2 linked regions of the Tistrella bauzanensis genome follow. The protein of the gene in region 1 interacts with the protein of each later gene in a pairwise test. Links are inferred from orthologs where the notes say so. Each region holds a gene or a part of one and is shown on either strand. Other genes may lie near its edges.

Region 1 (5,648 bases):
CGCCAGCGCCTGCATCAGCGCCTCGCCGGCCTCGCCGCGCCACAGCCGCTCGGCGCCGGTCTGGGCCAGGGCCGGGGTGATGTCGTCGGCGATGGTGGCGGTGGTGGCGGCAGCGGCGGTGGCGGCCAGATCGGCGGCGCCGGTCTCGGCCAGGGCTTCGGCGGCGGCGACATGGGCATCCAGCAACTCGTCGAACCCTGCCTCGCCATCGGTCATCATCGCCGCGAAATCGCCGATGCGTTCGTCCAGCCGCTCGATCCAGGGTCCGAGCGTCGCGGCCACGGCCTGGATGCGGCCATGATCGCGGGCGCCGGTATCCGCCAGCGCGCCATCCAGCGCCGCGCGCAGCCCGGCCATACCGGGGGCTGGCCTGGGGCCGCGCAGCAGGGTTCGTTCCAGCAACCGGCCGCCGGCGCGAAACTGCCCTGGCGGCAGGCCGCCCGCCGCCAGCGGATGCTTGACCAGCGCCAGCAGCGGCACCGGCGCCAGCCGCTCGGCGGCGGCCCGGGCGATCAGATCCAGAAACACCGCCGGCCCGCTCGCCATCAGCGGCCGGCCGGCGCTGTCATCGAGGTTCAGGCCCCAGCGGCGCAGCTCGCCGGTCACCCGCCGCGCCAGCCGGCGGTCGGGGGTGACCAGGATCGCGGTCTGCTCAGGGGTCTGGAGCACAGCCCGCATGGCGACCGCGATCGCCGTTGCCTCGGCACGCGGATCGGCCGCGTCCAGCCGGTCCAGCCCGTCCAGCGACGTCGGTCCCACCACCGACAGGTTGGCCCAGCGGTCGGTGGTCTCGGCCGGGCGGAAAGCCTCGGCCAGCAGGATGCGGCGGTCGCGACCGGCGCGGATCTGGTCGCGGGTCACCGCCGGCCATACCGGTATGGCCGCGGCGGTCAGCCCCAGCTCGTCGACCAGCCGGGTCAGGGCATTTTGCGGATGGGTCGGATCCTGGCGGATCGCCACCAGGGTGTCGGCATCCGGGGTCTCGTCCAGCGCCGGCAGAACCACGGCGCCCTGGGGCAGACCGGCCACCGCCCGGATCAGCGCCCGTGTGGCCGCCTGGCTGCCGGTCGATCCGGCGATGATCACCGGGTCCGCGGGTGGCTCGGCCGCAAGCCGGGCGGCCTCGGCGCGCAACAGCCGGTTGCGGCGGTCGATGGCGTCGATCGCACCGGACTCGGCCAGGATCTCGGGCCAGAAACGGCGGATGATGTCGACGAAGGCCAGCACCTCCTGCCAGTGCCGGGCCAGGGCCTCGGGCACCAGCCGGTCGAGCCGGGCAAGGTCGACATCCTCGACCAGCGCCTCATCGAGCAGGCGGGCCAGGGCATCGGCCAGCCGGGTCGCCTCGTCCAGCGTCAGGCTCTGGCCATGATCGCGCGCGCTCCAGCGTTCGATCAGCCGCGCCAGCCGCATCCGCCGGGCCAGCGGCGACATCGCCGGCGGCAGGGCCAGGATGTCGGCAGCGGCCCCCGGATCACCGGCCTCGGCCAGCATCAGCTCGTCGGCCTCGACATCGCCCAGCGGCTTCAGCCGGGGCAGCAGAGCGGCGCGGCCATCGGCGGCGACCAGAAAGGCACGGGCCAGTTCGTCGATCGCCCGGCGCGTGGGCAGCAGCACGGTCATCCGGCCCAGCCGCTCAGGATCGCCGCCGGCGGCATCGATCAGCCCGCGAGCCAGCACATCCAGAAACGGAATGCCCGCCGGCACCCGCCACACCCCGGATGGAAACCGGCAGGCAAGGGCAGCGCTGCGGCCCCGGCGGCCGGCGGCCGACATCGTGCTGTCGCTCATGATCTGGCGCTCATGATCTGGTGCTCATACCGGCGATCCCCCTGCATCCGCGACCGCCGGTGCCCGCCCCCTCGGCGTCAGCCGGTTACGGGATCAGCCGATCAGGTCATGGCGGCCGCGCACCACCCGGTCGGCCAGCCGCACCGCCTGTGGCGTGCCGACGGCCATATAGACACCATCATGCACCACGCCATACAGGCGTTCACGCTCGATCGCCCGGTTGAACAAAAGGTTGAGCGAGAACGGCCCGTCGGGCAGGTCGGTGAACAGCGCCGGGCTGAGGATCTGCAGGCCGGAATAGAGATAGGGCGCCACTTCCCATTCATGGCGGCGGCGCAACTGACCCAGCTGGTCCATGACGAAATCGCCGGTGCCGCCATAACCCAGCGCATAGGGCATCGGCACCAGCAGCAGCAGCGCGTCCATGCGTTCCGGGTCGAAGGCGCGCGCCAGCACCTCGCAGGCGTGGGTCGGGCCGTTCAGCAGGATCTGGTCGGAATTGGACACAAAGAACGGCGCGTCGCCCAGCAGCGGCAGCGCCTTCGCGACACCGCCGCCGGTTTCGAGCAGCGTGTCCTCGTGGCTTTCCAGCAGTTCGATCGCACCCCCTGAGCGCGTGGCCAGTTCGGCCCGCAACCCCGCCAGATGCGCCGACAGCCTGGCTGCGTGATGATGGGTGTTGACCACGATCCGCGGCACGCCCACCTCGACCAGCCGGTCGAGCGTCCAGTCGATCAGCGGCCGGCCGGCGACCTCGACCAGCGGCTTGGGGCGATCATCGCTCAACGGCCGCATGCGGGTGCCGAGCCCCGCCGCCAGCACCATGGCGCTGGCCGGCATGCCGCCGCTGCCGGGCCGCCCCGCCGCCGGCTTGGAATGATCTGCCGTCGCAGACCCGGACAGACCAGAATGACCGGACAGATCGGAGGTGGTCATGCGGGGTCTCCTTCGACAGGGCCGGGCGGAACCGCCGTGGTGCGACCACGGGCGTCCCAGGGCAGATGCTCGTCCAGCCATTCGGCCAGAGGGTGCAGAGCCGGGTGCAGCAGATCGTGTTCGATCATCCGCCACACCCGGGGCTGATAGTCCAGATAGCGGGGCTTGCCGTCGCGCAGATGCAGGCGGGCGAAGATGCCGGCGATCTTCATGTTGCGCTGGGCGCCCAGCACCGCGCAGGCGGTGCGGAAGGTCTCGGTATGACCGGCGCCGCCATCGGCATCACCGGCGGCACTGTCGCCAGCGAGGCCACGCCGGCGCGCCAGATAGCGACCGACCATCGCCTCGGCCAGATCGGGAGCGACGTCGCGCCGCGCGTCTTCCAGCAGCGACACCAGGTCATAGGCCGCATGGCCGATCAACGCATCCTGGAAATCGATCACGCCCACCCGCGCCGTGCCGCGACGGCCGGGCAGCCAGAGCAGGTTTTCGGCATGATAATCGCGCAGCACCAGAACCTGTGGCACGCCGACCGTGGCCAGCAGCGGTTCAAGGACGGCGATGAAGCCCTGGCGTTCGGCATCCGTGGCCGTGCGGCCCAGCGCCAGCGGCCAGTACCAGTCGATCAGCAGCAGCGATTCGGTCAGCAGCACATCAGGGCCATAGACCGGCACGTCAAGCGCCGCCGCGCCCGGCCGGTCGTGCAGATCGGCCAGCAGATCGACGGCACTGGCATAGAGCGCCGTCTCCAGCGTGGGATCGCGGTCGATCGCCACCCGGAACAGATCGTCGCCCAGATCCTCCAGCAGCACGAAGCCGGTATCGGCATCGGCGGCCAGCACCGTCGGTGCCGACAGGCCCAGCGCCTTCAGATGCGCGCAGACCTTCAGGAACGGCCCGACATCCTCGTGCGGGGGCGGGGCATCCATCAGCACCGCCGTCTGGCGGTCGAGGCGGAGCCGGTCATAGCGGCGGAACGAGGCATCGCCGGCCAGGACCACCCGCTCGGCACCGCGCCATCCGGCGCGGGCGATGAAGCGCGCCCGCTCCAGATCACGCGGTTCCGGCTCGGCGCCGGCGGCCATGACCACCGGGATGGCGGGTGGGGTGACGGGTGGGACGTCGGTCATCGATCATTCCGTGACGGGGCGGATGGGCCGGACGCATCGGGTGCCTCAGCATCACCGGCATCATCCGCGGGAAGTTCACAGGTATGACGCCCGAGCCGCGCCGTCCAGTCGCCCGGCGCATCGATCGTGACCACGCGCGCGCCATCATCGGCGATGGAGAAACGGAGCCTGAGCGCGTCGCGATCCAGCCGGCCACCGGCACGCTCAGGCCATTCCACCAGCACCAGACCGCCGGCTGCGGCATCCTCCAGCCCCAGTTCGTCGATCTCGTCGGGATCGTCGATGCGGTAGAGATCGGCATGGGTGACCTCGACGCCGTCGAGCGCATAGCTCTGCACCAGGGTGAAGGTCGGGCTCGGGACATCGATGTCGGCGCCGGCGAGGCTGCGGATCAGCGCACGGGCAAAGGCGGTCTTGCCGGCCCCCAGATCACCATCCAGCAGCACCATGCCGCCATCGCGCAGAACCGGCGCCAGCCCGCGGGCAAACGCCGTGGTATCCGCCTCACGCGCAAGGCGGATCGGCCGCGGCGAACCGCCGGCACCGCCGGTGTCGAGCGACCGGCAGGGCCTATTCCCGGATGGTGCTGTCATCGGGGCGTTCTAGCCTGTTGACCGGCATCGAGCAAGGGGCGCGGGACAGATCAGCCCGCAAGCCCGATATGCGCCACCAGCGGCGCGATGATCCGGTCCAGGGCGGCACGGGTCGGCAGATGGCCCAGCCCCTCGATCGGATGCAGCCGCGCGCCGGCGATGCGGGCAGCACCCTGGGCGGCCTGCGCGAAAGGCACCACCGGATCGGCGGTGCCATGGATGAACAGGGTGGGACAGGTGATGCGCCCCAGCAGGTCCGCGCGGTCCCCCGCCGCCTCCACCGCCGCCATCTGCCGGCCGGTGCCCAGCGGCCGATAGCTGCGGGCGACGGCAGCCTCGATCCGGTCGCGGTGCTCGTCATCGCCGGCCGTCAGCGCCGTGCCGTCGAGAAGGCGAGACTGGGCCACGAACAGCGCGACATCGGGCGCGCGCAGCAGGCTCTCGGCACGGGCCGCCCCCAAAGCGTCGCGCACCTCCGCCGCCGCCTCCACCCGCCGCTGGCCACCCGACGACATCATGCAGGCCAGCGACGCCACCCGGCCGGGATGGTTGGCGGCGATGATCTGGGCGATGCGCCCGCCCATGGAATAGCCGACCAGATGCATCCGGTCATACCCCAGATGGTCGAGCAGGGCCACCGTATCGGCCGCCATGTCATAGAGGGTGTAGGGCGTGGCCGGCGGTGCGCCCTGATCGCCCAGCACCACGGGGCCGAAGGCGCTGGACAGCCCGGCATCGCGGTTGTCGAACACCACCACCGGGTGGGTCCGGCGCACGGCATCCAGCAGCGCCGCCGGCCAGTCGGTGGCCTGCATCGACAGGCCGTTGATGAAGATGACCGGACATCCGTCTGGCACCGGCAGCCCCTCCGGCACCTCCGGTGCCAGCTCGGCGCAGGCGATCGTCATGTGGTCCAGATCGACCAGACGGGTTTCGATGACGGTCACGACGCAGAGTTCCTTCGCGTGTCGGATTGTGGACGGCAGATGGGGCGGGACGGATGGTCAGGCGGCGGATATCGCCGCCGGGCGCGGTGCATCGACCGCCGCCAGAACCGCGCCGGCCAGATAGAGCGAGCCGCAGATCAGGATGCGCGATGGCGGGTCGCCGGCGGCATCGCCGACGGCCTGGCGCCAGTCGGCGGCGGCGGCGGCATCCAGGCCGCGCGCGCGGGCGGCGGCGGCAAGATGCTCCGGAT
Region 2 (5,514 bases), on another replicon or contig:
ACCGCCGCGCGGATCGCACCCGGTTGCCCGGACACATCGCGCCCTTCAAAGATCACGGCCTGCCCGAAGGACAGATCCCCACCCGACAGACCAGATGTCTCAGCCGGGCAAGGATCACCGTCATCCGCAGGTGCGGACGGGCCATCCTTCTAGCGCGTCATGCCCCGCTTGTCGAGGGGCTTTCGACAGCATTTTGCCCGGAAATGCGCGCCATGCCGACGGCAGGCGTCATGCCATGAACATCCCTGGACCGCCGCGCCGAAATGCCGCGGCCCCTGCCCGGCACGAAGCCTGGCAGGGGCCGCAGAACCAGGGCCCGACGGTCCGCGAACGGCCTGTCGGGCTTAATCTTACCGTCGATCAGGCGATGACCTTGGCGACGACGCCGGCGCCGACGGTGCGGCCACCTTCGCGGATCGCGAAGCGCAGGCCCTCATCCATGGCGATCGGCGAGATCAGCTTGACCATGACCGACACGTTGTCGCCGGGCATGACCATCTCGGTGCCTTCCGGCAGCGTGATCACGCCGGTCACGTCCGTGGTCCGGAAGTAGAACTGCGGACGGTAGTTGGTGAAGAACGGGGTGTGACGACCGCCTTCTTCCTTGGTCAGGATATAGGCTTCCGCCGCGAACTCCGTGTGCGGGGTGATCGTGTTCGGCTTGGCCAGAACCTGGCCGCGCTCCACATCCTCACGCTTCGTGCCGCGCAGCAGCACGCCCACATTGTCGCCGGCCTCGCCCTGATCCAGCAGTTTGCGGAACATCTCGACGCCGGTCACCGTCGTCTTCGTGGTGTCACGCAGACCGACGATCGACACTTCCTCGCCGACCTTCACGATGCCGCGCTCGATACGACCGGTCACCACCGTGCCGCGACCCGAGATCGAGAACACGTCCTCGATCGGCATCAGGAACGGCTGATCCTTCGGACGATCCGGGGTCGGGATGTATTCGTCGACCGCGCGCATCAGCTCAAGGATCTTGTCGGCACCGATCGCCGGGTCACGGCCTTCGATGGCGGCAAGCGCCGAGCCCATGATGATCGGAATGTCGTCGCCGGGGAAATCATAGCTCGACAGCAGCTCGCGGACTTCCATGTCCACAAGCTCCAGAAGCTCCTCGTCGTCGACCTGATCGACCTTGTTCATGAACACGACCAGCGCCGGAACGCCGACCTGACGCGCCAGCAGGATGTGCTCGCGGGTCTGCGGCATCGGGCCGTCCGCCGCCGACACGACCAGGATCGCGCCGTCCATCTGCGCCGCACCCGTGATCATGTTCTTCACGTAGTCGGCATGGCCCGGGCAATCCACATGCGCGTAATGACGGTTCTCCGTCTGATACTCGACATGTGCGGTGTTGATCGTGATGCCGCGTTCCTTCTCTTCCGGCGCCTTGTCGATCGAGTCGTACGACGTGTAGGTCGCACCACCGGTCAGCGCCAGAACCTTCGTGATCGCAGCGGTCAGCGTCGTCTTGCCATGGTCCACGTGACCGATCGTCCCGATGTTCACGTGCGGCTTGCTGCGCTCGAACTTTTCCTTGCCCATCGTTGCTCAAACCCGACTTGAGAGCTGTACCGACTGAGACGACGCGAGACGACCCCCAAAACGCAACCAGCCCCCGATCGAAACCGGAGACATGTTCGCGAGGGCGGCTCTGACGTCAGGGATTTGGAGCGGGTGACGGGAATCGAACCCGCATAGCCAGCTTGGAAGGCTGGAGCTCTACCATTGAGCTACACCCGCGTCCGCGCGCGACGCGCGCCCCTTCAGGCGAAGAGGTCCGCACGCCCCGCGTCTGCATCCGCGACCAAGCTGCGCTGCAGGAGAAAAGTGGTGGAGGGGGTTGGATTTGAACCAACGTAGGGAAAACCCGGCAGATTTACAGTCTGCTGCCATTGACCGCTCGGCCACCCCTCCATGGGTGCGTCCTGCACCGCGCCTTGGCGACGGCACTATGGAAATTCGCGGGAAGAAGTCAACGGGAATGTTGCAGGGCAAGCAATCCATCGACACACTCCGGCGATCCGACGCGACCCGCATTGCTGCGGGTTAGCCTGACCCGGCTGGCGTTCCGGCCGAAACATCGCCCGATCAGGCGGCGTTTCGTCTGGTGCCCTGCCGTGTCCGGCGCGGTGTAGCGCGTTCGTAACCAAACCGAGGACCGATGTCAAACCCAGATCGTCATCGCCCGTCACGCAGCGGCTCATCCACAGGCCCCCGGGGCCGTCAGGGCAGCGGCCCGAACCGTCCCCGCGGGGGTGGCGGCGATGGCGGCGGGCTGTGGTTCTATGGCCGCCACGCGGTCGAGGCGGCGCTCGCCAACCCCGCCCGCAGCCTGCACCGTCTGATGGTGGCAGAACGCTCGGAAGCGGCAGGCGACCCGAAGCTCGCGGCCCTGGCCCGCGGCCGTGGCCTGGACGTGGAAGCCGTATCGCGGGCCGATATCGACCGCCGCTTCGGCGAGGACGCGGTCCATCAGGGCATCGCCCTGCACCTGGCCCCCCTGCCCGAGCGTGATCTTGACGCGACGCTGACCGCCGGCGCACCCTCCGGCACCGGCCTGGTCGTGGTGCTCGATCAGGTTACCGATCCGCACAATGTCGGCGCCATTCTGCGTGCGGCCGCAGCCTTCGGGGCGGTCGCCGTGGTCACCACCGAACGCCGGGCGGCGCCGGAAAGTGCTGTGCTCGCCAAGGCGGCCTCCGGCACGCTCGAAACCGTACCGCTGATCCGGATCGGCAATCTCGCCCGGGCGCTCGACGACCTGAAGCGGCTGGGCTGGTGGTGTGTGGGGCTGGACGGCCATGCCACGGCCGATATCCGCGCGCCCGGCCTGCCCGACCGGCTGGCGCTGGTGATGGGCGCCGAGGGGCCGGGCCTGCGCCGGCTGACCCGCGAGACCTGCGACCTGCTGGTGCGGCTGCCGATTTCGGATCAGGTGGAAAGCCTGAACGTGGCGACGGCGACCGCGGTGGCGCTCTATGCGCTCGGCCCCGGCCGCACGCCGCTGCCGGCCCCCACGCCCCCGCTTGGCGCCACGCCCCCGCTTGGCGCCACGCCCTCGGCTGGCGCCAAGCCCTCGTCAGCCTGACCGCCAGCCGCCGTCAGCTCGCTTTCGGCCGGCCGCGGCGCGCCGCCGTCGGCCGGCAACCTCAACTCCACGGCGAGCCCCGGCCCGGCGCCGCCGGCGGTGCCGGCTGTCCCGGCATCAGCGTCCATCAGCACCAGTCGCCCGCCATGCAGCCGGGTGACGGCATCGACAAGTGCAAGGCCCAAACCACTTCCCGGCAGACTGCGCGCCGGATCAAGCCGCGCGAAGCGCTCCACGACCCGCGCGCGCTCGGCCGCCGGCACGCCCGGCCCCCGATCGGCGACCCGGATCACGATCGCATCATCATGCGCGTCTCGGGCGAGTGATAGCACCACCGGCCCGGCGCCATGCTTCAGGGTGTTTTCCAGCAGATTGGCAACCGCCCGCTGCATCAGCGCCCGGTCGCCCGGCCGGGCGATGCCCGGGGCGATATGCACCGCCAGAACCCGGCCGGCATCCTCGAACAGCAGGTCATAGATCTCGCCCAGTTCGGTGACCAGCGCGCTCAGATCGACATCCGACCAGGCGGTGCGCCCGGCACCGCTTTCGGCGCGGCCGATCGCGGTCAGCGCCTCGAAAGTCGCGATCACCCGGTCGATCTCGGCCAGCGCCTCGTCCAGCCCGGCACGCGCCTCCGACGGGTCGGGCTGGCGCAGGGCCACCGCTTCCACCGTCACCCGCGCCCGCGCCAGCGGCCCGCGCAGATCATGGGCCATGGCATCCGATGCCACCCGGCTCGCGGTCATCAGCCGGCCGATTTCGTCGAGCATGGCGTTCACCGCCTGGGCCAGACGGTCGTATTCATCGCCACTGCCGGCGCGGGGCAGCCGTTCATCCAGGTCGCCGCCGACGATCCGGCGTGCCGCCAGCGCCATCGCATCCACCCGCGCCAGCGACCGGCGCGCCAGGATCCAGCCGCCATACAACCCCAGCACCAGCACCAGCCCCAGCGACCAGAACGACGCCTCGACCACCAGGTCCCGGAACCGGGCGCGCTCGGCCAGGTCGCGCCCGACCAGCAGCCGGAAGCCGCCGGCCAGGCGATAGACCCGGATCCGCGCGCGGCGGCCATCGGCGAGTTCGGCATCCAGCGTGCCATCCGCGGCCCGCTCGGCGGCCCGCGGCCAGCCGCTCAAGGTACCCTCGATCGGCACCCCGTCGGGGGCGGCCAGCAGATAGATCCCGCCCAGGCCGATGCCGCTGTCGCCGGGGCCGGGACCGCCGCCACGATCGCCGGGGCCGGCGGGCGACCGGATGCCCGACGACCGGATACCCGACCGCGCCCGCACCACCTCGATCAGCCGGCCCAGCCCCTCAAGGCGGTATTGCTCGGCAAGACCGCGCACCTCGGCATCCAGCGTCTGGTCGATCTGGCGGTCGATCAGCGCCAGCGCCGCCCAGGTGACCGATCCCAGCACGATCGCGGTCGAGGCCACGAACACGGCCAGATACAGCGCCACGATCCGCGCGGCCGAGGTCCGCCGCAGCCGCCGGAACAGGCCGCCGCCCTGTGCTGCATCAGTCACGGTCACCACCGGCCGCCGCGTCCCCACCATCCGGGTTGCCATCATCGGAGACACCATCGTCCGGGCCATCATCCGTCAGGCCGATCGAATATCCGCCGCCGCGATGGGTGCGGATCAGCGGCCGGCCGAAGCCGCGATCGATCTTCTGGCGCAGCCGGCTGACATGGACCTCGACCACATTGGTCTGGGGCTCGAAATGGAAATCCCACACCCCCTCATACAGCATCGCCCGGGTCACGACCTGGCCGTCATGGCGCATCAGGAATTCCAGCAGCCGGTATTCCTGCGGGCGCAGATCGATGGCGCGGCCGGCACGGGTCACGCGGCGGGTGCGCAGGTCGATGTCCAGATCGGCGATCACCAGCCGATCGCGGGCCTGCGCCTGTGCGGGACGCCGGCCCAGCGCCTCGACCCGCGCCACCAGTTCCACGGCCGCGAAGGGCTTCGACAGATAGTCGTCGCCGCCCGCCTTCAGCCCCCGCACCCGTTCATCGACATGGGCCAGCGCCGACAGGATCAGCACGGGCACGCTCTGGCCGGCGCCGCGCAGGGCACCCAGCACCGCCAGCCCGTCCAGTCCCGGCAGCATCCGGTCCAGCACGATCACGTCGTGGCCGCCGCCGGTCGCCAGAAACAGCCCGTCACGGCCGTCGCCGGCGCGGTCGACGACATGGCCCGCCTCGGTCAGCGCGCGGGCGACCTGGGCGGCGGTGCGGTCGTCATCCTCGATGATCAGGATCTTCATGATACCTCGGGCCTTGCCGGACGGATCGGAAGACGCGCCGGGCGGATCGGAAGACACCCCGGACGGATCGGAAAAACACGAACGGGCGGGTGCCGATGGTGGCACCCGCCCGCCGTCGCCCGCAAGCCCCGGCACCCGCGGGCCGG

Evidence for each region. Proteins that work in one complex are often made in the same cells at the same time.
Region 2: the proteins of tsaE (region 1) and rlmB interact in binary tests that used the Escherichia coli proteins (3 or more experiments, as listed by UniProt). The link is inferred for Tistrella bauzanensis from one-to-one orthologs.

What each region holds. Positions count from the first base shown.
Region 1 is NZ_BMDZ01000012.1:16,722-22,369, reverse strand. What follows is about bases 2,653-5,648. They hold tsaE (tRNA (adenosine(37)-N6)-threonylcarbamoyltransferase complex ATPase subunit type 1 TsaE), read right to left. Parts: upstream 4,451-5,648; coding sequence 3,854-4,450; downstream 2,653-3,853. Other genes in these bases: IEW15_RS07295 (bifunctional folylpolyglutamate synthase/dihydrofolate synthase), read right to left, coding at 5,455-5,648; IEW15_RS07300 (alpha/beta fold hydrolase), read right to left, coding at 4,501-5,397; IEW15_RS07310 (aminoglycoside phosphotransferase family protein), read right to left, coding at 2,724-3,857. Outside these bases: double-strand break repair protein AddB, read right to left, coding at 1-1,791; IEW15_RS07315 (nucleotidyltransferase family protein), read right to left, coding at 1,885-2,631. UniProt on the Escherichia coli protein: Required for the formation of a threonylcarbamoyl group on adenosine at position 37 (t(6)A37) in tRNAs that read codons beginning with adenine.
Region 2 is NZ_BMDZ01000024.1:11,327-16,840, reverse strand. The notes cover bases 1,202-4,133. They hold rlmB (23S rRNA (guanosine(2251)-2'-O)-methyltransferase RlmB), read left to right. Parts: upstream 1,202-2,170; coding sequence 2,171-3,097; downstream 3,098-4,133. Other genes in these bases: IEW15_RS11380 (sensor histidine kinase), read right to left, coding at 2,986-4,133; tuf (elongation factor Tu), read right to left, coding at 1,202-1,551. Also shown: more of tuf, read right to left, coding at 361-1,201; more of IEW15_RS11380, read right to left, coding at 4,134-4,629; IEW15_RS11375 (response regulator transcription factor), read right to left, coding at 4,616-5,368. UniProt on the Escherichia coli protein: Specifically methylates the ribose of guanosine 2251 in 23S rRNA.